Regions from separate parts of the Rhizobium sp. Root491 genome, predicted to be linked through region 1. Evidence: predicted binding sites of a transcription regulator. Region 1 holds the regulator's gene; each other region holds the start of a gene.
What was found. The regulator PhoB, encoded in region 1, activates phosphate uptake and scavenging genes when phosphate is short. The targets are predictions, from matches to a motif close to TGTCATNNANCTGTCAT.

Region 1 (9,563 bases):
GCAGGATTTGCAGGAATTCCTTGCTGGGCGAGCGAATGCCGCCCTCGCCCTGGATGGGCTCGATCAGAAGTGCAGCAGTCTCAGCCGTGATGACGGCCTTGAGGGCATCGACATCACCGAACGGAACCTGATCGAAACCTTCGACCTTGGGACCGAAACCTTCGAGGTATTTCTGCTGGCCACCCGCGGCGATCGTCGCCAGTGTACGGCCATGGAAAGCGCCTTCGAAGGACACGATGCGGAACTTCTCCGGATGGCCCTTGGTATAGTGATAACGGCGGGCGGTCTTGATGGCGCATTCCAGGGCTTCCGCGCCTGAATTTGTGAAGAATACCTTGTCCGCGAAAGTCGCTTCCGTCAGGCGCCTGGCGAGTTTTTCCTGTCCCGGTACTTCATAAAGGTTCGAGACGTGCCAGACCTTCTCGGCCTGCGTCTTGATCGCATCAACGAGGTGAGGATGGGCGTGGCCCAGCGAGTTGACAGCAACACCGGCCGCAAAATCCAGATATCGCTCGCCGCTTTCCGTGAACAGCCATACACCCTCACCGCGCTCGAAGCGCAGGGGGGCTCTTGAAAACGTATCAAACAATGGCGCGCCGGCTTCGGCCATGGCTGTATCACTCCTTGCGCAGATGCGCTGTCAAACTGTTGTCAATAGGCTTGCGGGGTTATCCCTCGCCTGAAAATCAAAATGCCGCCTTGCGGCGGCAGGGGCACTATTGTCACTTCGTTTGCCGATGTCAACAAAAGTCAGCGTTTCCCGGGCTTCTCAAGCACTAGTATGCGGCGGCGGGCCAGCCCCAAGGTGTTGCCTTTCAGACTCAATACGCCAGCAAGTTGGGGAAAACCGGAAAATCGATTCCAGATGATTCCCGCGACTCTTGCCACGGAGTCGGGCTGGCACTAGGTTAATCGCTAATTACTAGACTGCATTGCGGCGGAACTAGTCACCGAAAATCAGGCGGAAACCACGCTTGCGGCATGCGCGCGAGACGGAGAGGGATTCTGCCGAAAATACACGCGACAAGCGGAGAAGCGGCATGAACTGGACAGACGAACGAGTCGAAAAGCTCAAGAAATTGTGGTCCGAGGGCCTTAGCGCCAGCCAGATTGCAGCGCAGCTGGGCGGCGTCAGCCGTAATGCCGTGATCGGCAAGGTCCATCGTCTCAATCTGCCGGGACGCGTCAAGGCTGGCGGTCCAGTGACTTCGGCACGCTCCGCGCCGAAGCGCACCGCTGCCCCTGCCCCGCGTGCGACGACTTTCGCAGGTCGCGTCAACGCGGCACCGGCGCGCATCCTCACCCGTTCGAACGCGGCAACGGCGCTGCACGAGGAGATCGATATCGAGACCGCGCAGGTTCTCGATTACGTTCCTTCCAAGAACGTTGTCACGCCCATTTCCCGTCGCCTGACGCTGACGGAACTGACCGAGCGCACCTGCAAATGGCCGGTTGGCGATCCGCTGAAGGACGACTTCCATTTCTGCGGTTGTGAAGCGCTGGAATCTTCGCCCTATTGCAAGTTCCATGCGAAACTCGCCTACCAGCCGGTGAGCGAGCGCCGCAAGGCTTGAGTGTTGCGGCACGCATTCAGCACTCAAAAATTACGGGCCTTCGGGCCCGTTTTTTTATGACAAAAATAAAGCCGCTTTCTGGGCGGCTTGATGGCAGGCCACACCCTTTCCCCTTACTATTGGGCGTGACCCTTCAATCCGGATTTCAACGCGCAGCCGATCTCCTCCGGTCAAAACGGACAATGGCATCGAGTTTGGCGGATATTCATATTGAAAAAGCCCGAAACCGTTTCAGATTTCGGGCTTCCTGATTTTTTGGTGCACTACTTCGCCAGCGAAACCATCTGGTTCCGCTTCGCTCAGGCTTCCATCGAATATCCCGCACCACGCACCGTGCGGATGACATCCTGCATGTGCGAGAAATTCAGGGCCTTGCGCAGACGTCCGACATGCACATCGACAGTGCGCTCGTCGACATAGATATCGTGACCCCAGACGCCATCCAGCAATTGCGAGCGGGAAAACACCCGACCCGGCGACGTCATCAGGAATTCCAGCAAGCGGAATTCCGTGGGGCCGAGGCGCACTTCGCGGCTTTTGCGGTGAACGCGATGGGTCTCGCGATCCAGTTCGATATCGCCGCATTTGAGCACCGACGACAGAACCTCCGGACGGGCCCGGCGCAACATGGCCTTGACCCGGGCCATGAGTTCCGGCGTCGAGAACGGCTTGACGACATAATCGTCAGCGCCGGTAGCGAGACCGCGAACCCGTTCGCTCTCTTCGCCACGCGCCGTCAGCATGATGATGGGCAGGCGTTCTGTTTCCGGCCGCATTCTCAAGCGCCGGCACAGTTCGATACCGGAGACACCGGGCAACATCCAGTCCAGGATAAGAAGATCCGGAATGCGCTCCTGCAGCCTGATTTCCGCCTCATCGCCACGGGGTATCGTGTCGACGTCGTATCCCTCAGCCTCGAGATTGTAACGAAGCAGGACGCTCAACGCTTCCTCGTCTTCCACAACTGCAATCTTGGGCACCATATGCTGAACTCCGCAAGCTTCTGCTTGTCTGTTACTCGGTCACCGAACCAAGCGTGTTGGAACTGTCGTCCTTCGGACGCTCGCCCTCCGGCTGGCTGCCGGTGGTCATGTAATAGATCGTCTCTGCGATATTCGTCGCATGATCGCCGATACGCTCGATGTTCTTGGCGCAGAACAGAAGATGCGTGCAGGTGGTGATGTTGCGCGGGTCTTCCATCATGTAGGTCAGAAGCTCCCGGAAGAGCGACGTGTACATGGCATCGATTTCCTCGTCGCGTTCACGGATCGCATTGGCCTTTTCGGCGGAACGCGTGGAATAGACGTCGAGGACTTCCTTGAGCTGCACCAGCGCCAGGTCGGACAGATGCTCGATGCCGCGGGCGAGCTTGCGCGGAACACCGGTGCCGGCGACAGCAATAACGCGCTTGGCCGTGTTCTTGCCAAGATCGCCGACGCGTTCGAGATCGGCGGCGATACGCAGGGTGCCGATGATCTCGCGAAGGTCTGCCGCCATCGGCTGACGCTTGGCGATGGTTACAATCGCCTTGTCGCCGATTTCGCGCTCAGCATGGTCGAGAATGGTATCGTCCGAAATGACCTTCTGCGCGAGCGCAGCATCGGAATTGACGAGTGCGCGCACGGCGTCACCGCACATCTGCTCGGCAAGACCGCCCATTTCGGCGATGCGGCGCGTCAGAAACTTCAGTTCGTCGTCATAGGCAGACAGGATATGCGAATGGGTCGTTGTCTGTGTCATGGTCTATTCCTCCGGCTTGGCCTGCATGCGCGTGCCCAACAGCGGGGCACGGCAGAGGCACCAGTCTTGTACGGTTACGATAAAGCACCGGCCGGGGATCAGCCGAAGCGGCCCATGATGTAGTCCTGCGTGCGCTGGTCGTCCGGATTGGTGAACATCTTGTCGGTTTCGTTTTCTTCGACAAGATGACCAAGATGGAACATGGCCGTACGCTGGGAAACGCGCGCCGCCTGCTGCATGGAGTGCGTGACGATGACGATGGTGTAGTTGGTGCGCAGTTCGTGGATCAGTTCCTCGACCTTCGCAGTCGCGATCGGATCCAGCGCCGAGCACGGCTCGTCCATCAGGATCACTTCCGGGCTGACGGCAACCGCGCGTGCGATGCACAGACGCTGCTGCTGGCCACCGGAGAGACCCGTGCCGGATTCCAGCAAACGATCCTTCACCTCGTTCCAGAGACCCGCTTTCTGCAGGCTATGCTCGACGATCTGATCCATATCCGCCTTGTTGCGGGCGAGACCGTGGATACGAGGGCCGTAGGCGATGTTCTCATAAATCGTCTTCGGAAACGGGTTCGGCTTCTGGAACACCATGCCGACGCGGGCACGCAGTTCCACGACGTCGATCTGCTGATCGTAGATATCGTCGGTATCGAGCGTGATCTTGCCGGTGACCCGGCAACCGTCGATCGTGTCGTTCATGCGGTTCAAGGTGCGCAGGAAAGTGGATTTACCGCAACCGGACGGGCCGATAAGTGCAGTCACCGTGTTTTCGCGGACATTGAGGTTCACGTCGTAAAGCGCGCGCTTTTCGCCGTAATAAACCGAAACATCCTTGCCGATCATCTTGTATGAGACTTCATTCATTTTCTTGTCCAGCGCCTTTTCAACTGCTGCTTCCGACAACATGTTCATTGCTCTAGCTCCCTCTACCAGCGCCGCTCAAAGCGGCGACGCAACAGGATTGCGCCAACATTCATGAGAATGAGGAACAGAAGCAGGATGATGATAGCGCCAGATGTCCGTTCGACAAAGGCACGCTCAGCTTCGTTCGCCCACATGTAAATCTGCACCGGCAGGGCCGTGGACGGATCCATAGGCGTTGTCGGATAGTTCGCGACGAATGCCACCATGCCGATCAGAAGCAGCGGCGCCGTTTCGCCCAGTGCGTGGGCGAGACCGATGATGGTGCCGGTCAGAATGCCAGGCATTGCCAGCGGCAGGACGTGATGGAAAATCGTCTGCATCTTGGAAGCGCCAAGACCGAGTGCGGCGGCGCGGATCGACGGCGGCACGGCCTTCAATGCAGCGCGGGTGGCGATGATGATCGTCGGCAGGGTCATCAGCGTCAGGACGAGGCCGCCGACCAGCGAGGCCGAGCGTGGAAAGCCCATGAAGTTGATGAAGACGGAGAGACCGAGCAGACCGTAAACAATGGAGGGAACAGCCGCCAGATTGTTGATGTTGACCTCGATAAGGTCCGTCAACCGGTTCTTGGGGGCAAATTCCTCCAGATAGATGGAGGCCGCAACACCGATCGGCAGCGACAGCACCAGCACGATCAGCATCATGTAGAACGAGCCGATCAGCGCAACGCCAACACCCGCGGCTTCCGGACGGCTCGAAGCGCCGTTGACGAAGATGCCGGTATTGAAATGCTTGCCAAGCTGTCCGCTTTCCACGAGCTGGTTCATCCAGCCGAGCTGCTGGTTCGAGATACGGCGGTTTGCTTCATCCCCCGACATGTCGATCTGGCCCTTGAAGGCGCTGTCCACATCACCCGACGCGAGAAGCGTGACGCTGCGCGTGGTGCCGATGACGGACGGATCGGCGACGACGATATCACGCAACTGGGTGCGTACGCTGTCGGAGATCATGACGTTGACGGCGCGAAGACCGGCCTTATCCGTCGGCGCGACGCCGAGAACCTTGGCCACTGCATCACGGGCGAGGACGGGGTAGTTGGCCGTCATCAGCTTTGCCGGATCGGTTGCGCGCTCGTTCTTTGGATCGATGATCAGTTCGGAAAACTCGACCGGAACGGTGATCATCGTCTGCTGGAAGGCGGTGTGACCCTTGGATACGACCGACCAGAGCAGCAGAAAGAGGAAGATGAGGCCGAACGAGATTGCTGCCAATCCATAGGCGCGGAAGCGACGTTCAGCTGCATAGCGACGCTTGATGCCGATATCACGGCGCGTGGCCTTGTTCACGGCGGCAGCACCGGCCGCCGGAGAAACGATGTCGGTCATTCATATTGCTCCCGGTATTTGCGCACGATGTAAAGCGCGTAGATATTCAGGCAAAGCGTGATTGCAAAAAGAGTTATGCCCAGCGCGAAGGCCACCAGCGTTTGCGGCGAGGTAAACTCAAGGTCACCCGTCAGCTGGCTGACAATCTTGACCGTCACTGTTGTCATGGGTTCGAAGGGGTTGAGCTGCAGGCGGGCAGCGACGCCAGCCGCAAGAACCACGATCATGGTCTCGCCGATCGCACGCGACGCCGTCATCAGCACGGCGCCGACGATGCCGGGAAGAGCGGCGGGAAGGATGACCTTCTTGATGGTTTCAGAGCGCGTGGCGCCGAGACCGAGAGAGCCATCGCGCAGCGAACGCGGCACGGCGGTGATGATGTCGTCAGACAGCGACGAAACATAAGGGATCAGCATGATACCCATGACGAAGCCGGCGGTGATGACGCTCTGCGCCTGGATGAAGTTGGCGTAGTTGCCTGTCGCAAGACCGCTGATCTGCGTGGAAATGTCTCGCAGGAAAGGACCAACGGTCGTCAGCGCGAAGAAGCCGTAGACGATTGTCGGGATGCCCGCGAGCACCTCGAGCAGCGGCTTTACTATCGAGCGAAGGCGCGGCGTCGCATATTCCGACATATAGATCGCCGAAAACAGCCCGACCGGAACGGCGACCAGCATGGCGACGAAACCAATATAGAGCGTGCCGGCGAGCAGCGGGATCAGGCCGAACTGGCCGGAAGAGTCGGTCGCACCGGCAGCGGCAAAACGCGGATCCCATACCGTTCCGAAGAAGAACTGGTGCGCCGGAACCATGGTAAAGAACTGGATTGCTTCCGAAAGCATCGAAAGGACGATGCCGATGGTCGTCAGGATGGCGATGGACGACGCGACGACCAGAGCCGCGAGAATGACCCGCTCCACCCTGTTGCGCGCCCGAAAACGCGGCGCGATTGAACGCAGTGCATAAGCGGCACCGGCGAATGCGGCCAGCAGCACGGTGGCGATCATGCCCAGGCGGCTGGTGGAGGTCATCGCATTCAGCGTCTGGGCGGCATCGACCATGAAACGCTGGGGTTCGCCGGCAATTGCCACGCCCTTCGATGCAAGAAGCGATCTTACCGCAGCCGTATCCGCATCAACCTTTGCGGTTTCTTCCGGCGTCAGACGCTGAAGACCGCGGGCGATGGACGTTACCATGCCGTAGGTGAGGCTCTGCTGCGCTTCGGATTGGGAGCGCACATCTTCGGGAAATTCGCCACGCACCGCAGAGGTAACGATCAGCGGGCTGATAACAAGCCAGATACAGAGAATGAGCGCTGCGGGCAGCACCGCCCAGACGACAGCGTAGGAACCGTGATAACCGGCACGGGAATGCATGCTGGAGGGACGCCCACCAGACAAAGCAACGGCGCGGCGGCTGCCGAGCAGATAACTGCCGATGCCGATCAACACCAGTATCAGCAAAAGGATCGATGTGTTCATTAGAGTTCCCTCGTCGTGCCTCAAGAGCACGGTGCGATATCGGGCAAATCAAAAAGTCATCAAAACGAGACCGCTGGACCATCCAGAGATGCTTGCCGCCTGACTGTAACAAAGTCTGGCAAGCGTCAAGGTTGATACATCCTATCCATCTGTAATCCATCAACAATTATGTGGACGGCGATGGATGGGAACTGTCAACCGGAGACAGCCGCCTTAAGCACAACGGTACCGGAGCGGAGAGAGGGGTGCGGCAGGCCACACCCCTCCTTGTTTATTACATCGAAGCGCCGGCAGCGAACTTGGAGCGAATTTCTTCGCGTTCTTTTTCCGGAGCGGCAACGAGGCCGTAGTTTGCGAGCGGGGAGTCGGGGCCGATCATTTCGTCAGAAACGAAGAACTCGACATATTCCTTGAGGCCCGGGATAACGCCCAAGTGAGCCTTCTTCACGTAGAAGAACAGCGGGCGCGAAACCGGGTACTTGCCGCTGGCAACGGTTTCCGTGGACGGAACAACGCCGCTGACGGTCGCAACCTTCAGGCGGTCAGCGTTGTTCTCGTAAAATGCCAGGCCGAAAACGCCGAGGCCGGTCTTGTTGGCGTCGATGCGGGCAAGCGTCTCGGTGTAGTCGCCGTCGATGTCGACTGCAGCGCCGTCCTTGCGAACTGCAACGCACTTGGCAGCAGCCTGCTTGGCGTCGGTGATCAGCGCCTTGATGGCGTCGGTCGCCTTGGCTTCCTTGCAGCCGTCAGCCATGATCTTCTCTTCGAAGACTTCACGTGTGCCGTGCTTGGAACCCGGAATGTAAGCGGCGATCGCTACATCAGGCAGTTCCTTGTTGATTTCCGACCACTTCTTGTAAGGGTTGGCAACGAGCTTGCCGTCCTTGACGATTTCAGCGGCGAGCGCGAGGTACAGATCCTTCGGCTCGAGCTTGATGTCCTTGTTGGAAGAGTCCATTGCGAAGACGATGCCGTCGTAGCCGATCTTCACTTCCTGAACGTCGGCAACGCCAGCGGCCTTACAAGCGGCAAGTTCGTCGCTCTTGATCGGGCGCGAAGCGTTTGCAATGTCGATGGTGCCTTCGCCGACGCCAGAGCAGAACGCCTTCAGACCGCCGCCCGTGCCGCCAGACTCAACAACCGGAGCCTTGAAGTTCGGAAAAGTCTCAGCAAAAGTTTCGGCAACGATCTTGGCATAGGGCAGAACCGTGGAGGAACCAGCAACCTGGATCTGGTCGCGAGCAGCGGCGGCGCCAGCGAAGGCGACAGAAGCCACCAGAGCTGCTGCGGAAAATTTAACGAAGTTCATTTGTCTCTCCCGTCGTGGGCTTGTTTGTGGACGCAGCCGATAGCGGCAGACGCTCTTAGCATGCGCTCGGCGGTCTCTTCTTAACCACCGTAACCACTTCCTTTTATGTCACTTCGGTGAAAGATTTGTGACAGCCTAAATTATTGATTTTATTTATAAAATTTTTCGAAGCTGAAGACTGTAACGTACTCTATGTCAGAATCTGACGGTAAAGTCCGTGCCATTGCCCAGTTCCGATTTAATGATGAGGCGGGCGCGGTGGCGGGTGAGGATGTGCTTGACGATGGCAAGCCCGAGGCCGGTCCCTTTTTTGGAGCGACTGTCAGCGACACTGACGCGGTAAAACCGTTCCGTCAGACGCGGCACATGTTCGGCAGGAATGCCCGGCCCCTTGTCAATGACGCTCACCTCCACCGGCTTACCGGGATCGGCACGCAGCCAGACATCCACGACCTTGCCTTCCTGGCCATATTTACAAGCATTTTCAACGAGGTTCTGAAACACTTGCACCAGTTCGTCGCGGTCGCCCTGCACTTCTGCCGGCCGGTCGGGCAGATGCAGCGTAATAACCACATCCAGCTCGTTGGCGAGCGGCAGCAGCGCATCCCGGACATGGCCGATGACTGGGACGAGATCGACCTTCTGGTCCGGCGCAATATTCGCCCGCAATTCCAGCCTTGAAAGCGACATGAGGTCATCCACCAGCCTGCTCATGCGTGTGGCCTGATCGAGCATGATGGCGAGGAAACGTTCCTGCGCTTTGGGGTCGTTGCGGGCCGGCCCCTGCATGGTTTCGATGAAACCGCGCAGCGAGGCGAGCGGGGTGCGCAATTCATGGCTTGCATTGGCGACGAAGTCGCTGCGCATGCGGTCGATGCGGCGAAGCTCCGAAACATCGCGGAACGACAGGATGTAGAACGGTGGACCCGCTGCCTCTCCCGCATCCGCCCGGGCAATGCGGACGATGAAGACCCGCTCTGAGGGAAAACGCTCGGAATGCTCGACCTGGTTGGGCTGGCCGGTGGTGATGGTTTCGCGAATGACATCCAGCAAGCCCGGCGAACGCAGCCGGGCGGAAATATGTGCGCCGGCCGGAAGCTGGCCAAAGGCGCGTTCCGCCGCGCCGTTCTGATAAAGCACGCCTGCGTTTTTATCGAGGATGAAGACCGGCGTATCCAGAACGGCCAGACCCGCCCTCACCCCGGAAA
Region 2 (9,563 bases), 670 kb from region 1:
ACCGGAAGAGGGCATGAAGCTCGCCATTTCGCCCTATACGCTGCGTGCGCGCATCGTGAAGCACATCAACGAAGAGATCGAGCACGCCAAGCGCGGTGCGCCGGCGGCGATCTGGATGAAGATGAACTCGCTGGTCGATCCCGAGATTATCGATACGCTTTACCGCGCCAGTGCGGCTGGCGTGGAGATCGATCTCGTCGTGCGCGGCATTTGCTGCCTGCGCCCACAGGTTGCGGGTCTGTCGGACAATATCCGCGTCAAGTCGATTGTCGGCCGCTTCCTCGAGCACAGCCGAATCTTCTGCTTCGGCAATGGTTTCGGCCTGCCGTCCGACAAGGCGCTGGTCTATATCGGCTCCGCCGACATGATGCCGCGCAACCTTGATCGCCGCGTTGAAACGTTGGTGCCGCTCACCAACCCCACCGTGCACGAGCAGGTTCTTTCACAGATTATGCTGGGCAATCTCATTGACAACCAGCAGAGCTACGAGATACTTGCGGACGGAACGTCGAGGCGCATCGAGGTGCGTAAAGGCGAAGAACCGTTCAACGCGCAGCACTATTTCATGACCAATCCCAGCCTTTCCGGACGTGGTGAAGCCCTGAAATCAAGTGCGCCCAAATTGATTGCCGGGTTGATTTCTTCCCGCAAGAAACAGGCTGAATGACTCGATCAGAAGCACAGGGGCGGCTGACCGGCCTTGCCCCCGTTTCCGTCATAGATATTGGTTCGAACTCCGTTCGTCTCGTCGTATATGAAGGTCTTTCCCGCGCGCCCGCCGTGCTGTTCAATGAAAAGGTCCTTTGCGGTCTCGGCAAGGGACTGGCCCTCACTGGCCGGATGCATGATGAAGGCGTAAGCCGGGCGTTGATGGCACTTCGTCGCTTCCATGCGCTTTCCGAACAGGCGCAGGCGCAGCAACTCTACGTGCTGGCGACAGCGGCAGCGCGTGAAGCGGAAAACGGCCCGGATTTCATCCGTGAAGCCGAAGCCATACTTGGTTGCGAGATCGAGGTCCTGTCCGGCGAAAAAGAAGCGCTTTATTCCGCCTATGGCGTGATCAGCGGTTTCCACGACCCGGATGGCATTGCAGGCGACCTGGGCGGCGGTTCGCTCGAACTCATCGACATCAAGGGCAAGAACTGCGGCGAGGGCATCACCCTGCCGCTCGGCGGCCTTCGGTTGTCGGAACAATCGGATGGCTCGCTGGAGAAGGCGACGACCATTGCCCGCAAGCACGTCAAATCCTTCGCAAAGCTGCTGGCGGCCGGCGAGGGGCGTACCTTTTATGCCGTGGGCGGCACGTGGCGAAACATCGCCAAGCTGCACATGGAGATCACGGGTTATCCGCTGCACATGATGCAGGGATATGAATTGCCGCTGGCGGAAATGCTGAACTTTCTGGAAGAAGTCATCGTCTCCAGGGACAGCAAGGACCCGGCCTGGCAGGCGGTCTCCAAGAACCGCCGTTCGCTTCTGCCGTTCGGCGCCATCGCCATGCGTGAAGTTCTAAAGGCGATGAAGCCGGCAACGATCGCCTTCTCGGCGCAGGGCGTGCGCGAAGGTTATCTTTATTCGCTGCTGACGGAAGCGGAGCGGGATACCGACCCGCTGTTGGTCACGGCCGACGAGCTTGCCATTCTGCGTGCCCGTTCGCCCGAACATGCGCGCGAACTGGCCGACTGGAGCGGCCGCACCTTTCCGGTCTTCGGCATCGAGGAGACGGAAGAGGAAAGCCGTTACCGGCAGGCGGCCTGCCTTCTGGCCGATATCAGCTGGCGTGCACATCCGGACTATCGCGGCCTCCAAGCGCTCAACATCATCGCCCACTCCTCCTTTGTGGCGATCACCCATCCGGGCCGCGCCTATATTGCGCTTGCCAATTATTACCGCTTCGAAGGGTTGAACGACAACGGCACCACACAGCCGCTCGCCGCCATGGCGGGTGACCGCCTGCTGGAACTAGGCAAGTTGCTCGGCGGCCTGCTGCGCGTCGTTTACCTCTTCTCAGCCTCCATGCCCGGTGTCGTCGATCACCTGAAATTCCGCAAATCCACCAATCCGGATCTGGATCTGGAATTCGTCGTACCACACGCCTATTGCGATTTTGCCGGCGAGCGTCTGGACGGACGCCTGCAGCAACTGGCGAAACTGACGGGCAAGCGGTTGGCGTTTGTGTTCGAGTAACGGGCAGACGCCGGCCATTTGGCACCGCAGACAGTTGTGGAGCTATACTAGGACCAGCGCTGACAAAAGGCGTCGATATCGCTTGATTGAAAGTCGGCTAGCCGCGCCATGATCGTCTCGAAGGGCCAGTCCCACCAGGCGATTTTGGCAAGCTTCCCCGCCACGGTTTGCGAAAACCGCTCGCGAATGATCTTCGCGGGAACACCGCCGACGATGGTGTAGGGCGGCACGTCCTTGGTGACGACCGCGCCTGCTGCGAGCACGGCGCCGTCTCCAACCTTCACGCCCGGCAACACGATGACCCCATGACCGATCCAGACATCGTGACCGATGACAGCGCGATCCTCCTTGCGGCGATCGAAAAAAGCGTGGTCGCGCACCGCCTCTGTAGCGTAATATTCCGGGCAGTAGCTGAAACGGTGCATGGACGGTCGGTCCATTGGATGGTTCGGTGCGCCAATCCTGACGTCCGCGGCAATAGCGCAGAATTTCCCGATTGTCGCATCACCGACAATACAACGGGGTCCGAGGTAGGAGTAATTCCCGAGTTCGACGTTGTGCAGAGAGGTATCGGCCAAAATTTCGCAACAGCTACCTATGTTCGAGTCCCTTATGCTTGCCGTCGAATGGATAACTGTCTCTGCGAGCTTGGGGCGATTGAGTTGTGCGGTTGAGTGCATGCCTGTCTCCGGATTTCGGCCTGCGTAACCGGGGACTATGAAGGGCATATGACATGAAATTGCGAAGGCAAGCCGATTAAGCCAGATATCCCTTTGAAATGCAGATCGTGTGCGCGCTTTGCGTGGAACGAAATCTGGCTTCACACAGCGCCGTCAGCCGCCGGAACCATCCGCGGTCGCAGCTTTTTTACTTCCAGTAATGGTCGGATATGTTTTGGGCATTCTGAATGATGTGACGCGCGACTTCGGGATCTCCGCCCTCGAATGTTTCCAGGTCGGCTCCGCATAGCAGCAGGAAAAGCTGCTGGTGTGCGACAGCGGCAAAATAGTCATGAGGCGGTGGCTGTATTTCAGACCCGATTGACTGGAGTTCGTCAGCAGCCTGTTTGCTTGCACGCTCAAGCGCTGCGAAAATAGTGGACACCATCGCCGATTCTGTCCGTTGCAATATATCCTGAACCTGCCGTTCGGCGGGCGTCAGGACCGGGCAGCTCTCACTCATCGCACAACTCTCCTCTCGGCACACCTCGTTTACCTGCGGTACTATGCCATGGATTGTGTCTGCTTTGAGAGGAGAAGCTGAAGTTGTGCATTTGAAACCGCAAACGAAAAACACGACAGACCGAAATCGGTTTGTCGCCGAGACAAACCGGTCGCCTCGCTACAAGCCGTTATTATTCAACCGTGCCCCAGCGCCTTCCGGATACAGGCGCTGAGATAGGCATATTGCAGGGGCGTGGCCCTTGCCATCGCTTCCGTGCGGGTGGCGGGCCTGTCCTCGTAACCGACCGGAATATCGAACTGGGTGAAGGTGAAATCCCAGCGGGTGCCGTTGACGATATTGTAGAAATGGTCGGCGCCGCTAACGACGGTTTTGGCGAGGTCGCCACCGAAAATATCCTGCACCACCAGAGCTGTAACGCCGCCTTGCCCCCTGGCTGGGTTTTCTCTCGACCACAGGCTGCTGGTTTCGAGCGACCAGCTTTTCCTCAGGGCGTAATACAGTCGTTCGGCATTGTCCTGCATGACGGGTCTTTCCTGTTTCGGAACCGGGTTCCGGGTCAGGTTGGGTCGGTACAGTAACGGAGCGCCGCGCTTCCTTTTTCAGGCCGCAGGAACGCTCCGTTCAGTTGAGCTTGCGCCGATGCGCTGACGGTGCCGGAACGAATTCCGGCACTCCTTTCCTCACTTCGCGTCGAGAAGGTCCTTGACTTCCAGCAGGACGAACTCGTTGTCGTCAGCCTTGTCCAGCGCACGACCGGCCGAGAAGGGCAGGTTGTTGTCGTTGCCGACGATGATATGGGTGGCGTCGACACGGTCGACATTCTCGATGGTCACGAACGGCATGTCGTAGAAACCGTTGCCGCCGCCCTGACGCTTCCTGTTATCAGGATCGGAGATCTTCAGCAGATCGATATAGCCGATCTTGCGCGCCGCCTTGCCAGCATTGGCGTCGTTGAATTCGATCTTGTAGATGCGCTTGACCTTGGAAGGTACGGCAAAGCAGTTTACGTCCGGCTTCTTCGGGTCGGCGCAGGCCTTGTCAGCGGTGCCGGCGCCATTGTCACGCTCGATGACCAGCGCCGTGCTCTCGTCCAGCATGTTGAAATCGCCGATGGCTTCGCCACCTTGCGCCAGCGGGTAGAGCCAGGTACGGCCTGTCCATTCCTTCTTGGCGGTATCGAGTTCGATGATGCGAAGGGCGGTTGAGCCGTCTTCGGTCTTTTCGACCTGACCTTCGGCGGTGTAGAGCGGGCCTTCGAGAAGGCCGTAAAGCTTCGAGCCATCCTTGGAGAGCGCCATGCCTTCATAACCACCTGATCGTTTCAGGTTGAAAGCGGGCATTTTCTGCGTGGGGTTGCCGGGCAGTGCCAGGGTCGGATGATCCGGGGACTTCACCTCGATATCGCCGGCCTTGGTGGTGATGACGTCGGTCAGCTTGCCGTCGCGGGTGAATTTCAGGATGTAGGGACCGAACTCTTCGCCCACCCAGAAGCCGTCGGCAAGGGGCTGAATGGATTCGACGTCGAAGTCGGCGCCCGTCAGGTAACGTTTGGTCGAACCTTCCATGACGATGGGGAAGGGAGCTTTCTTGTCCGGGTCGGAAAGGAACACCGTCTCCAGCGCGTTGACCTTGCCGGCATCCCAGTCGAATTTGATGTGGTGGAGCATCAGCATGGCGTCGCTGGAGTTGAGCTTCGAGCCGAAACCATTATCGGAAAGGCTCCAGAAGCTGCCGTCCTCCATGGCCTTGATGCCGGAAAAGCCCTGCATGGCCTGGCCGTTGAACGGCATGGAGAGGCCGGTCGGGCGAACGCCATCCTTGCCGGGCACGGTGCCGAGACCCTCGGCGCGCTTGCGGTCGGCCGTCGTGAACTTGGCGGATGTCTTGAGGTATTCCGGCGCATCGGCAGGTGCTGCGATGATGGTGTTGGCCGGCAGAATGGCGTGTGAGACCAGCTTTGCCGGAAACTCCTGCTCTGCATGGGATGCGGTTGCGAGCGCAAGAATGGCGAAAGGTGCGAAAAGAATATGCTTCATGGTGGAGACCCCTCAATGCCTGTTGAAGACAGGACTGAGGCGATAGGGGCGCCACATGACAGGCAGGTGATTGCAGTTTGAAGCTTTGATGAATTTTGATGACGGGCGGCCTCGGAAACCGAAGCTACCCGTTTGTTTTCAGGGGTTTTTTCAGGCGGCTGGGGCCTGATATTGGCTGAGCGTACACACGCCGAGCGTCTGGCCGCGTCCCTTGACAGCATGTTCGCCGAGATATTCGCTGCGCACACCTTTGGGTAGCACCAGCTGATGGGCGAGATCGGCAGAAATCAGCACGGGATGGCCGAGCATCTTGCTCAGTGATTCGAGCCGCGAAGTGGTGTTCACCGTGTCGCCAAAATAGGTGATCTTGTGGTGATCGACGCCGATTTCGGCTGTTATGACGGGCCCGCCATGAATCGCAAAGCGAAGGCGCGGCACTTCGCCGAAACGGGCGAGCCACATGTCGCGCTTGTCCTCGATGGTCGCCTGGATATCGAAAACACAGCGCACGCAGGCTGCCCGCCTTATTGCCATGTGATAGGGCCAGGTGATGATGGCCGCGTCGCCGATGTAGTCGTCAATGACGCCGCCATGTCTTCTGACGGGGGCTGCGTAGCTCGCGAAGATTTCGCCCAGAAACTCCTGCGCCTTCAGGTCGCCATGGGTTTCGGCAAACGAAGTGGAGCCGACGAGGTCGATGAAGATGAAGACGCGGTCTTCGCTGACTGGACGGCGATAGCGCCCAAGGATGAGATCGATGAAGATGTCACGGCCCAGCAGTTCGCGCACGCGCATGATGAAAACGATGATGCCGCAGACGATGAGGGTGAAGATCAGTGTCTGCACCTCGGCATGCACCGCCCGTTTCCATGTGCCGGGAAATATGCCGCTAACCCACAGAATGGTACCGCCAAGCCCGAAGCCACAGAAGACGAGGACGGCATAGATGATGAGGCCGACGGCAATATAGGCCGGTGTCGGCAATGCGCTTACCTGCCGCGACAGACCGGGCAGCACGTAACCACGCTCGAAGGCGAGGATGGGCGCACAGGCGAACAGCGCATAGGTGGCGCCAATGAGCGCGCCGCCGCCATATTCCAGAAACGCGTAGGCCACCCCGCTGCCGGCCACGGCAACGAAGAGCACCACGTAATCCAGAATGGGCAGCAATTTTCTCATGTCGGTTCTTGATCTCGGGGAAGGGAAGCGTCGTGCCCCCGTCAGGCGAAGCTTCTGTTCAGGTCATATGCGACATTAATGTGGAAAATGCGCTGCAAAAAGTGACCATTCCGTAAGGTCACATGAAGGATTGGAAAGGCTGTTGCCCCGTTGCCGCAAAAGGGCTGTGAACCCGGCTCTACTACTTAATAGGATGTTCTGTAATAGACCGTTTCAAGCGGCGATTGCGGACGGTCGTCCGGCGAGCGGTTCGACCATGTGACGGGGAAGGCGGCAAAACGCAGCCGGTTGCCGTCTATCCATGCCCGGTCGAACAGGGTTTCTCCCTTGCTGGCAAAGGTGATGGCCGCGCAGGTCCGGCCATCGACATCGAAGGGAATATTCTCTTTCCAGCCAGTCAACCCGCAACCGGTACCCTTCGGGTCACCATTATAATGCTCGACAACCGCGGGGTCGTTGGGTGTCATGGCGATTGAGGTGACGGTATGGGCAAAGAGCATGCTGTCGTTGTCCTTCAGGCCACCATCCAGCGTGCCTTCGTAACGCACCTGCACCGTGGGCTGCTGGCAGCTGCTGCGGGCGTAAATCTGTGAGACAGCATGCATGCGGCCACCGCGTATGGTGATGCGCGTGACGATGCCGTGACGGTCGTTCTTGCCGATCTCAAGGCAATCGGTCGTCCATTCGCCCTGAAGATCGACCTTGCCGTCATCGGCGCGCGCTGACGTGGATGAAAGAGTAGGGAAAATGCCTGCGGCCACGATAGATGCGGCCAACAGCAGAGCACGGGCAGGTTTCATGGAAATACCCTCAAAGCGAGACCATCTGCAAAGAGATGGACCGCGATGCGGGCAAAATTTGGGTTGGCGCAGGTCCGGTAAAAGCAGAAGCGCTTTCGCGTCCGCACAACGCGCAAAACTGCGCGAGGCGCGGGCGATCAGGCCTCGCTCACCGCCACATCAACCGCCTCGACCTTCTTGCCGGCGAAACGCAATGCTACTTCGCCATTGATGAGCTTCAGCGCCACATCGCCAAACAGTTCGCGCCGCCAGCCGGTCAGCGCTGCCACGGTGGCAGCCTCGCCCTCGGAAGCGATCTTGTCCAGATCTTCGCTGTTGGCGATGACCTTTGCTGCGACGCCGTGCTTGTCTGCCGTCAGCTTCAGGAGAACTTTCAACAGCTCCACGGCAGCGCCGGAGCCTTCCGGTGCGTGGCTGTGACGTGGCGCCTTCGGCATTTCCTCTTTCGGAAGTGCCAGCGCCGCATTCACGGTCTCGATGATGGCCGTGCCGGAGGAAGAGCGCTCCCAGCCCTTCGGGATGGTGCGAAGCCGCGACAGCGCCTCGGTGTCCTTCGGCTGCTGTTGGGCAATTTCGAAGATCGCATCGTCTTTCAGCACGCGTGAGCGCGGCACGTTGCGCGACCGCGCCTCACGTTCACGCCATGCGGCGACAAATTTGAGGATGGCGAGTTCAGTCGGCTTGCGCAGGCGCGATTTCAACCGCAGCCAGGCATCGTCGGGATGCATGTCATAGGTTTCGCGCGATTCCAGAATGTCCATCTCTTCGGTCAGCCAAAGCGAGCGGCCTTCACGCTCCAGCTGCGCCTTGAGCGCTAGATAGACATCACGCAGATGGGTGACGTCGGCCAGCGCATAATCCAGCTGCTTTTCCGTCAGCGGGCGGCGGCTCCAGTCCGTGAAACGTGAGGATTTGTCGATCTGCACATTCTTGATCCTCTGGACCAGCTGGTCGTAAGAGATCGAATCGCCGAAACCGCACACCATGGCCGCGACCTGCGTATCGAAGATCGGGTGCGGAATAAGCCCGCCAAGATGATAGATGATTTCGATATCCTGACGCGCCGCATGGAAAACCTTCACGACATCGGGATTGGCCATGAGTTCGAACAGCGGCGTAAGGTCGAGACCCTTGGCGAGGGGGTCGACCAGTACCTCAAGGGTAGGGCTCGCCATCTGTACGAGACAAAGCTCGGGCCAGAAGGTCGTTTCACGCAGAAACTCGGTGTCGATGGTAATGAATTCCGATTTCGCCAGTTCCGTGCAGGCTTCGGCGAGGGCGGCAGTCGTTTCAATCATTGCAAATGGCCACTCGTGAAAATTATCCGTCTTACTTTCCCTTTGCCGGGCGCATGTCAATACAAAGCCCGCTTTTGAAGGCTCAAGGATCGTTTTTCTCAGGTGGTTTTGGCGTCGGCCCGTCGTTTTTGGGTGGTGCAGGGGCGGCCAGCTTCTGAAAATAGGCCGAGGTGCGCAAAAGCGGGCGGAACCGCCAGTTCCGCTCCTCAACGGGTACTCCCTCGCGCACCCTAAGCCGGTATATGGTGTAGGCGATGAAAACGATCTGGATCGCGGCCGTGTAGCTGAACAGCGCTTTGGGACCGAACTGGTCGATCAGGACGGAGGCGAGCAGCGGCCCGACGGTTGCACCCACCGACCAGAAGAACAGCAGCCCGGCAGACACCATCGCATGTTCGCCCTCTTTGGCATGGTCGTTGCCATGGGCGGAACTGAGTGAATAGAGCGGCAGGGCAAAGGCGCCGAACACGAAGACGCCGATGATGTTGCTCCATTCGTCCGAGCCGGCGAACAGGGCGAGAAACAGACCGACAATCACGGAGCACGCCGTGGTAGCGAGAATGATGATGCGGCGGTCGTAACGGTCTGAATAGACGCCGAGCGGATATTGCAAGACCACGCCGCCGATGATGCCCGCACTCATGAAGGTGGCGATGGCGGTGACGGAAAGGCCGATCTGTTCGGCATAGATTGGCCCGATGTTGCGAAAAGCCGCCATGCTGAGGCCGACAGCCACGCAGCCGACGACGGCAAGCGGTGAGATGCGCCACACCGCGAAAAGATTGAACGGGATCTGTTTCGGCGGCGCGGGGTTGGATTTGTCGGCAATCGAGATCGGCACCAGCGACAGCGTGAGCGCCATGGCGATCAGCGAAAAC
Region 3 (9,563 bases), 820 kb from region 1:
TGCCGACCGGCTTCAGCTGGAACTGGGTGTAGAAGGTCGCTACTTCCATGACGCGGATATAGGCCATATCCAGCATGTCGGCGATTTTTTCGATGGCGGCGCGGGTAACCCAGCCGTCCTGCTCCTGCGCACGCATAAGCAGCGGGATAACCGCCGATTGCTGGCGTCCCTCCGGATATTTCTGGATCGTCTTTTCCGCCCATGCGGTATTATCCGCGTTAAAGGCAAATGCCACGGGCTGGAACTGATCTTCGGCTAGTCGACGAACGGACATACTTCCTCACGCCTTTTCAGTTTAACGTCTCACAACGCGATCTCGCCACCGTGACGAATTCGCAGGCATAAGCCGCCTTGTCTTTCTGCATGAACACGATGAACTTGCTGCCATTGGGAACCGAGGCCTTGATCTCGTATCCCGATGACAGAAGCTGCTTGATGGTGGAACCACCGCTGCTTGATAGCGATACGCCCCCCTCGTCCGTCGCCGTCTGGGCGAGAACGGAGGTCGACATCGCAGCAAGAAAAGCCAAGATGGCCAGCGGCAGACGCATCAGCGGTCGACCTCCCCGAACACGATGTCGAGGGAGCCGAGCACGGCTGTAACGTCGGCAAGCTGATGGCCCTTGCACAGGAAATCCATCGCCTGCAAATGTGCATAACCCGGCGCGCGGATCTTGCAGCGGTAGGGCTTGTTCGAACCATCGGCGACCACGTAGACGCCGAACTCGCCCTTCGGCGCTTCGACGGCGGCGTAAACTTCGCCGGCGGGAACGTGATAGCCTTCGGTATAGAGCTTGAAGTGATGGATAAGAGCTTCCATCGAACGCTTCATCTCGCCGCGCTTGGGCGGAACCACCTTGCCATCCAGCGAGGAGACCGGGCCGATGCGGTGCTTGCCGGAGAGAAGATCGACGCACTGCTTCATGATCTTCACCGATTCGCGCATTTCCTGCATGCGGATCAGGTAACGGTCATAGCAGTCGCCGTTCTTGCCGACGGGGATATCGAACTCCAGATCGGAATAGCACTCGTAAGGCTGCGCGCGACGCAAATCCCAGGCAGCACCCGAACCGCGCACCATGACGCCCGTGAAACCCCAGGCAAAGGCATCTTCAAGCGAGACGACGCCGATATCGACGTTACGCTGCTTGTAGATGCGGTTGTCGGTCAACAGGCCTTCGATATTGTCGAGAACGGTAATGAAGGGATCGCACCATTTGCCGATATCTTCGACCAGTTCCGGCGGCAGATCCTGATGTACGCCGCCCGGACGGACATAGGCCGAGTGCATGCGGGCGCCACAGGCGCGCTCGTAGAACACCATCAGCTTTTCACGTTCCTCGAAGCCCCAGACAGGCGGCGTCATTGCGCCGACGTCCATGGCCTGAGTCGTCACGTTCATGATGTGCGACAGGATGCGGCCGATTTCCGAATAAAGCACGCGGATCAACTGGCCGCGCATCGGGATTTCGAGACCCAGAAGCTTTTCGACGGCGAGCGCGAAAGCGTGTTCCTGGTTCATCGGCGCGACGTAGTCGAGACGGTCGAAATAAGGCACCGCCTGAAGGTAGGTCTTGGTCTCGATCAGCTTTTCGGTGCCGCGATGCAGAAGACCGATATGCGGATCGACGCGTTCGACGATTTCGCCGTCCAGTTCCAGAACCAGGCGCAGCACGCCGTGCGCGGAAGGGTGTTCCGGACCGAAGTTGATCGTGAAATTGCGGACGTTATGCTCAGTCATTCTAGTGCTCCGCCGAGGTGATCATGGCGATGAATTCGGGGCCGGTCATGTTCTGCGTGGTTTGCGCGAAAGAATAGCTCGAAGGCTTCTCATCCGTGAAAATCTGCGACGCAAAATGGAAACTGGAAGGGTTGTCGAAAGCCTGCAACGAGACGGCAAAATGCTTGCCATCCTTGGAGCGCCACATCAGCGTGCTGCCGCAATTCCTGCAGAAGCAGCGCTCGCCCCATTCCGACGAGGTATAAACACCGAAATGTTCCTCGTTCTCGATGGCGACGTCAGCGCATTCGACAGCCAGAAATGTCCCGCCGGACCAGCGGCGGCACATCGAGCAATGGCAAACGCCGAATTCGCGGGCGCCGATGCTGGCATTGAAGCCAACGGCGCCGCAAAGACATTGTCCGTGCTCTGTCGCGGGGGCTTCGCTCATTGCTTGGCCTTTTCGTCACCCGGGAGAACATAGTCAGTCCCCTCCCAGGGAGAGAGGAAATCGAAATTGCGGAATTCCTGCTTCAGTTCGACCGGTTCATAGAGAACCCGCTTCAGAACGTCATCGTAGCGTACTTCCACAAAGCCGGTAACCGGAAAATCCTTGCGCAGCGGATGACCTTCGAAACCGTAATCGGTGAGGATTCGGCGAAGATCCGCATGGCCTTCGAAAGGAATGCCGTACATATCCCAGGCTTCGCGCTCGAACCAGTCTGCACCCATGTAAACGGAGGTTGCCGAGGGAACGCCCTCGTCTTCCGCCACCTGCAGCTTGATGCGCACGCGCAGATTCTGGCGCGGCGACAAGAGGTGATAGACGACGTCGAAACGCTTCTCGCGCTGCGGCCAGTCGACGCCGCAAATATCGATGATGTTGACGAAACCGCACTGCACATCGTCACGCAGGAACGTCAAAAGCGCGATAACGCTTTCCGTCGTCGTGTTCAGCGTCAGCTCGCCATAGGCGATATCGGCCGAAACCACGAGGGAACCACGCGCTTCCTTAACGTAAGCAGCAAGATCGTTTAGAGCTTCGCTCATTCCTTAATCCGTCCTTTGCCCTTAGCGCTCGATGGTACCGGTACGCCGGATCTTCTTCTGCAGCAGAAGCACGCCGTAAAGCAGCGCCTCCGCCGTGGGGGGACAGCCCGGAACGTAGATATCCACCGGCACGACTCGGTCGCAGCCGCGCACGACGGCGTAGGAATAATGGTAATAGCCGCCGCCATTGGCGCAGGAGCCCATGGAGATGACGTAACGTGGCTCAGGCATCTGGTCATAGACCTTGCGCAGTGCCGGCGCCATCTTGTTGGTCAGCGTTCCCGCGACGATCATCACGTCCGACTGGCGCGGCGAGGCGCGCGGGGCGACACCGAAGCGCTCCATGTCGTAACGCGGGCCGGAAGCCTGCATGAGACCCTCGACGGCGCAGCAGGCAAGACCGAACTGCATCCACATCAGGGAGCCGGTACGCGCCCAGGTGATCAGCTCGTCGGTCGAGGTGACGAGAAAGCCCTTGTCGGCCAGCTCGTCGTTGATTTCCGTGAAGTAGGCATCGTTGCTGCCGACAGGCTTGCCGGTCGCGGGATCGATGATCCCCTTCGGCTGCGGTGCAACGAGCGTGCTGTTGTTCTGGCTCATGCCCATTCCAGCGCTCCCTTCTTCCACTCATAGATAAAGCCGATGGTGAGAACGGCGAGGAACACCATCATAGACCAGAAACCGAACCAGCCCATATCACCGAAGGACACAGCCCAGGGGAACAGGAAGGCGACTTCCAGGTCGAAGATGATGAAGAGAATGGACACCAGATAAAACCGGATATCGAACTTCATGCGGGCGTCGTCGAAGGCATTGAAACCGCACTCGAAAGCGGAGAGCTTTTCCGGGTCCGGCGCCTTATAAGCGACAGCGAAAGGCGCGATGAGAAGCGCCAGGCCAATGACAAGAGCGATACCGATAAAGATTGCGATCGGAATATAGGAACTGAGGAGTTCAGTCATGGTCTCTTCCCTGTCCGGCCGGGTGCCGGACCTGCCTTTGCGACTGAAAGTCTAAAGGCGCACAAATATGTTGCAACGCCAAAGTGGTTAGCGCAGCCGCGCTCTCTCTGCAAGAGTTTAGGCACCATTTCAAGACACCTGCCGCATTGATTGGCAACAATATTGCCGGAATTGACGCAAATTTGGGCCACAATTCCGGGCTAAGCCCCTCAAATACAATAATAATCGATTGAACGACGCAACCGCAAAAAAGTCACACGAATTTTACGTCAAAATGGCAGCGAAGTGACGATCTCTCGATATCGAAACTTGACTAAAAACAGCAGGAAAAACCGCGCTCGCGAATGTCGGAAACAGGCGCTGAAATCGCCATTGCCGATATGGCAGGACGATGCCTGCTTGCTTCGTTTGGGAGTGTCATTTCGGTGAAAGAAATGGCGCGAGTGACGGGGCTCGAACCCGCGACCTCCGGCGTGACAGGCCGGCACTCTAACCGACTGAGCTACACCCGCGCTCCACAGACATTCGTCTGCGTTTTTTTCCGAGGAACAGGATGGCGCGAGTGACGGGGCTCGAACCCGCGACCTCCGGCGTGACAGGCCGGCACTCTAACCAACTGAGCTACACCCGCTTATCCTGACCGACAAGACCTTAGTCTCGCCGTACGAACCAGCCTCGGCTGTTCGTTGAGCGGCTAACTACGGCGTTCGTGCGGGGGTGTCAAGCAGGTTTCACGACAAAAGAATAAGCTTCTTCATTTTGATCGGAAAAAACTGAAAGGCCTTTGACCGGCATTGCAGCGAATGCCTTGTTTTCCGGGCTTTTCCCAACAAAAACAAAAAACTTGTCCACAGCCGGGGCGTCCGTAACGCGATTTCAGCATACCGCCAAAGGTAACGGTCGGGCTTTGTTTTTATAGAAAAGCCCGCAGTTCCCGGCTTTTTGCCGATCACCCCTGCCAATGGGCAAAGCTGTCCGGAAAAAAAACAAAAAAACTTCACAAAAGCCCTTGCGGTTTTTTTCCGATCCGAATACATCACGGCCACCGACGCGGCAGACACGGTCTGCAAGACGCGAAGGGCGATTAGCTCAGTTGGTAGAGCGCCTCGTTTACACCGAGGATGTCGGGAGTTCGAGTCTCTCATCGCCCACCATTTTCCAGCTTCTTCAAATTGTGCGCATTACCAAGCCGAAGCTCTTTCGGATGTCGGTGCGTTTTACCGTCAACTTCCTGCATCGGGAATCACGGCCCCTGCCCCCGATTCTGTAGACGGCCGCGGCCTTGGGCTGGTGAAGCGGCTTTTCCGGCGTGAGTCTATGCCAGATCGGCACTCCTGTTTCACATTCATACAGGCCGGCTCCAATAGGTGTGCCACCCCGCAACATCCCGAAAAATAAGCAGATTCAGACTTTTTAAAGAGATTTCATGCATTGTTTTCGAGCCGTTTCATGATGAACGGTATAAATGATGGATGAAACCATGTCGGTCGACGCGTTTGTAACACTCGCGCTTATTGCGCTGCCTGTTTATATTTTTTTCCGCTGGGTCCAGCAGGACTCGGAAAAAGACAGCACTCCCAAAAGCAAGAATTCCATGGGGCGGTGATCTCTAGCGATCTGGTCCACTGCACATTCATGGAAGTCCTCCGGATAACACCCTCGATTATGCGATAGCGACGCGACCATGCCTGTTTTAACGGCTGGTATGCGACTCATCGTGGGGAATCGGCATTCCCCAGATCGGGGTTTCTTCCGCCGCACAAAAAAGCCGGGCTATGCCCGGCTTTTCTCATTTGCGATTCTATTCGGACCGATCAGTTGATCGCCTTCAGATCGACGGTAAAGAACAGCGTTTCGCCGGAAGATCCGTCGACGCCGTCATTGTCAGTGACGACATAGGCCGTTCCTGCCTTGTCGAAGGTGAAGCCTTCCAGCTTGTCAACGGTATAGCCATTCGTCTGGGACTTGAGGTCCGGCAGGAAATCATGTGCTTCCTGCTTGGCCACCAGCGGCAGTTCGCCACCGATCTTGCCCGGCTTCAGGTCAGCGATCGCGACGCGGTAAAGCTTCTTGATCTTTGCCTTGTCACCGACCTGATTGTCGCGCTCGACGATATAGACATAGTCGCCCTGTGCGGTGATTTCAGAAAGGCCGACCCAGCCTGCCTCGGTCTTGTCGAGCGGGTAACGCACGGCGCCCCATTCCTTGGACTTCGGATTGTAGGAGACGAGCTTGACGAAACCCTTCTCGTCCGTGCCCCATTCGCGCTGTACGGCCATCCACAGCGTCGCGTCGTCGCCCTTGCCGATCATGGTCACGCCTTCGAAACCGAAGCGGGTTTCGCCAGCCAGCAGTTCCTTCGGCAGAGCGATCTCAGCCTTGATCTCGCCCTTGGCGCTGACATTGTAGAGTGCGTGGGGCACTAGCTTGGCACTGTCACCTTCCGAGGCCAGCCAGAAGCCGCCCTTACCGTCAAGCGTAATGCCTTCGATGTCGAGTTTCTGGGCTGCGATACCGTCGCGCTTGATGCGCAGGACGCTGGTTATGGTGGCGGGCTTCTTCGTTGCGTCGATGGTGTAGATCGACGGCTGGTTTCCATAGACCGAGTCGGACACGGCATAGAGGATGCCAGGCTTTTCAGCATCGCCCACCAGACCGGAGAGAGCGCCCCAGCCGATTGGTGCGCCATCAACGGTGGCGGAAGCGAGCTGCGGGTAGGCAATCTGGCCTTCTGCGCGTTCATAGATCATGACATGCGAGCGAGCGCCGCCATCTTCGACGAGATCGGCTTCGTTGGCAGTGACGAGAAGATTGCGCGACGGAATGGCGACGGCGCCTTCAGGCGAAATGCCCGAGGGCAGAAGCTGGACCAGTTCCGGTGTGCCGCCCGTATCCTTGTAGACCGCAGCGAGAGACGCGCGCTCGGCAAGAACGAAGAAGTACTTCTGACCATCGAAGGTTGCCGTCTCCAGACCTTCCGGCTCGATGCCCTTGGCCTTGGAGCGCTTTTCCGGATAGTGGCCGATGCTGGCGGCAGCGTGCTCAAGGGTGGCACCGGCTTCATAAAGAAGCTTGCCGGTCTTGTCGAAAATGGTGAAGCCGCGCGCGCCGCCCTGCCAGTCAGCCTCATTGGCGATGACGATTCGGTCATTGTCCAGCCACTTCACGGCATCTGGCTCACGCTTGCGGCCTTCCTGCTTGTCGGTGAATTTGATCTGGCCGTCCGTCTTCGTGTCGACGCCTTCCAGATCAACCGTGCCGGCGGAGAAATGCGTCTTTACCGTACCGGTCTTGCCGTCGATGATGACGATGTGGTTGTTTTCCTGCAGCGTGAGCGCGATCTCGCCATTGGCATTGATCGAGACGAATTCCGGCTCCGGATCTTCCGGGGAGATTTCGGCAAGGCCGGTCACGTCGATCTTCTTCAGCGTCGCGCAGTCGGCAACGCCGTTTTTCAGACCGACCGTCACCAAATAACCGGCCGGCATCTGTGGCAGGGCGCCTTCGTTCACCTCTTCATCGCGTTCGTTTTCGATCGCGATAGCGGCGAAGGTCTTGTCCGGGGAAATTGCGACAGAATCTGGCTGGCCGCCGAGATCGCAGCTCGCTTCAATCTTCTTGGTGGCGATATCGACCGTCACCAGCTTGCCGGACGGCTTGGCGCGGTTTTCGGACGTGTTGACACCGGCCAGAACCTTGGCGCCAGCAACGGCAACCGAGGTCGGTTCGCCTTCCAGCAGCAACGCGCCGCCAGCCTTGGGTGCCTTGGCGTCGGTGATGTCAACGAATCCAATGCCGCCAAGCGGGCTGTCCGAATAGATCAGTGTCTTGCCATCTTCGCTGGCGGTTACGATTTCAGCTGAAGTGACGGCCTTCGCGTCCTTGTCCGCTGGCAGGTTCTTTACGACCGGGAAAGATGCGATGCGGTTGAAAACCGGCTCGGCAGCAGCCGGAAAGGCCGCGGACGTGAGCAGAGCAGCAGTCAAAGCCATCTGAGAAAGTCGGAACGCCATTATAAATCCCCCTTGGATCCAAAAAAACACCCTATGGCTTCTGCGTCAGAGACATGACAGCGGCATGACATTTCCTGTCGGAGGAATCAAAAAGCCCGACCATGAAGGCCGGGCTTTCCTGTTCGTGCGCACATTCCGCGTATCAGAGCGCCGTGTGACCGGATGGAGGCTACACAGGCGCGCTCTCCTACTTTCAAGTACATCTTGCCGGTTCGAAAAAAGGGCTATCCGAAAAAGCAATTCGAAAAGCCGCCCGGTTTACGTGCCGGCATGATGGCGTCAGGGCGTCAAAACATGTTTCCTCGTGAACCTGAAAAGCCGCCCGCCCGCCGCCGGACGTCACGGCCTTTCGGAAACCTTACGAGTTGACGGCGTCCTTCAGGCCCTTGCCTGCGGAAAACTTCGGTACGTTGCGAGCCGGGATATCGACTTCAGCACCCGTGGAAGGGTTACGACCCTTGGAGGCTTCACGACGGCTTACGGAGAAGCTGCCGAAGCCAGCGAGACGGATGTCGCCACCGCTCTTCAGTTCGTTCTGTACGGTTTCGAATACGGCATCAACAGCGGAAGCAGCATCTGCCTTCGTGAGACCAGCCTTTTCGGCAACAGCAGAGACGAGCTCGTTCTTGTTCATGTTTCCACCCCTTTCAATGGTTTGAAACGACTCAAATTAAGCCGGCGCAGAATACGTCTGTATCCGCGCGCAGCAACTCAAAAGCGCTGGAATCGCCTGAAAAACAAGGGGTCTGCGGGGTTTTTCACAAAAAAGGCCGACATTTCTGCCGGCCTTTCCCTTAAACGTGCCAATTTCGCACCAGTTCTGCGAGCATCAAAGAAGCATCGCGCCTTTCGGCATCTAACACATTGAATCTATGCACAGGTGTCGCGAAAACCGATTCTGGCTTTCACAACGATGTGGCAATCAATGTGCGATCGTCTGTCCGCCCTCGTCGACACCGTCGACAGTTGCGATAACAGGCGTTTCGATGCTGCCGTCCCACTCGATTGGCTCGGGCATGCGAAGCAACGCGTGCTTGATGACCTCACCCATGCGAGAAACCGGGATGATCTCCATCTCGTTCTTCACATTATCAGGAATATCCGCCAGGTCCTTGGCGTTTTCTTCCGGGATGAGCACCTTCTTGATGCCGCCGCGAAGCGCCGCAAGCAGCTTTTCCTTCAGGCCGCCGATTGGCAGCACGCGACCACGAAGCGTGATCTCGCCCGTCATCGCCACATCCTTGGAGACCGGGATACCGGTCATGATGGAGACGATGGCGGTTGCCATGGCAACACCGGCAGACGGTCCATCCTTCGGGGTAGCCCCTTCCGGAACGTGAACGTGAATGTCGCTCTTGTCGAAACGCGGCGGTTCGATGCCGAAGTCCACGGCGCGCGAGCGGACATAAGATGCCGCTGCCGAAATGGATTCCTTCATCACTTCCTTGAGGTTGCCGGTGACCGTCATGCGGCCCTTGCCCGGCATCATCACGCCTTCGATGGTGAGCAACTCACCGCCAACTTCCGTCCATGCCAGACCGGTGACGACACCAACCTGATCCTCACGCTCTGCCTCGCCGTGGCGGAACCGCGGAACGCCCAGATAATCCGGGACATTGGCTGCGGTGACTTCCACGGACTTGACCTTGCCCTTGATGATCTCGGTCACGGCCTTTCGTGCAAGCTTCATCAGCTCGCGCTCGAAGCTGCGCACGCCCGCCTCGCGGGTGTACTGCTGGATCACGATCATCAGAGCGTCATCGCTGACCGAGAACTCTTCCGGACGCAGGGCATGTTCCTTGATCGCCTTCGGCAGCA

Region 2: a site for PhoB is predicted at 2,905-2,921, ahead of ASD46_RS01725 (DapH/DapD/GlmU-related protein). Genes of this name have one in related genera too.
Region 3: a site for PhoB is predicted at 7,799-7,815, ahead of ASD46_RS00910 (esterase-like activity of phytase family protein). Genes of this name have one in related genera too.

The regions. Positions count from the first base shown of each region.
Region 1 covers NZ_LMFF01000001.1:1,004,918-1,014,480, forward strand. The annotation lists gene ASD46_RS04990 (aspartate aminotransferase family protein) at 1-610, opposite strand, end outside; gene ASD46_RS04995 (GcrA family cell cycle regulator) at 1,041-1,574, shown strand; gene phoB (phosphate regulon transcriptional regulator PhoB) at 1,874-2,557, opposite strand; gene phoU (phosphate signaling complex protein PhoU) at 2,589-3,314, opposite strand; gene pstB (phosphate ABC transporter ATP-binding protein PstB) at 3,413-4,228, opposite strand; gene pstA (phosphate ABC transporter permease PstA) at 4,243-5,565, opposite strand; gene pstC (phosphate ABC transporter permease subunit PstC) at 5,562-7,046, opposite strand; gene ASD46_RS05025 (substrate-binding domain-containing protein) at 7,321-8,355, opposite strand; gene phoR (phosphate regulon sensor histidine kinase PhoR) at 8,551-9,563, opposite strand, start outside.
Region 2 covers NZ_LMFF01000001.1:334,685-344,247, reverse strand. The annotation lists gene ASD46_RS01735 (RNA degradosome polyphosphate kinase) at 1-667, shown strand, start outside; gene ppx (exopolyphosphatase) at 664-2,187, shown strand; gene ASD46_RS01725 (DapH/DapD/GlmU-related protein) at 2,235-2,867, opposite strand; gene ASD46_RS01720 (hypothetical protein) at 3,055-3,369, opposite strand; gene ASD46_RS01715 (hypothetical protein) at 3,546-3,893, opposite strand; gene ASD46_RS01710 (esterase-like activity of phytase family protein) at 4,053-5,408, opposite strand; gene ASD46_RS01705 (adenylate/guanylate cyclase domain-containing protein) at 5,559-6,587, opposite strand; gene ASD46_RS01700 (hypothetical protein) at 6,773-7,387, opposite strand; gene rnd (ribonuclease D) at 7,525-8,685, opposite strand; gene ASD46_RS01690 (MFS transporter) at 8,768-9,563, opposite strand, start outside.
Region 3 covers NZ_LMFF01000001.1:184,258-193,820, forward strand. The annotation lists gene ASD46_RS00860 (NADH-quinone oxidoreductase subunit E) at 1-274, opposite strand, end outside; gene ASD46_RS00865 (hypothetical protein) at 291-551, opposite strand; gene ASD46_RS00870 (NADH-quinone oxidoreductase subunit D) at 551-1,741, opposite strand; gene ASD46_RS00875 (GFA family protein) at 1,743-2,171, opposite strand; gene ASD46_RS00880 (NADH-quinone oxidoreductase subunit C) at 2,168-2,770, opposite strand; gene ASD46_RS00885 (NuoB/complex I 20 kDa subunit family protein) at 2,792-3,376, opposite strand; gene ASD46_RS00890 (NADH-quinone oxidoreductase subunit A) at 3,367-3,732, opposite strand; tRNA gene ASD46_RS00895 (tRNA-Asp) at 4,168-4,244, opposite strand; tRNA gene ASD46_RS00900 (tRNA-Asp) at 4,287-4,363, opposite strand; gene ASD46_RS27620 (hypothetical protein) at 4,453-4,584, opposite strand; tRNA gene ASD46_RS00905 (tRNA-Val) at 4,811-4,886, shown strand; gene ASD46_RS26895 (hypothetical protein) at 5,198-5,338, shown strand; gene ASD46_RS00910 (esterase-like activity of phytase family protein) at 5,547-7,745, opposite strand; gene hupB (DNA-binding protein HupB) at 8,104-8,379, opposite strand; gene lon (endopeptidase La) at 8,668-9,563, opposite strand, start outside.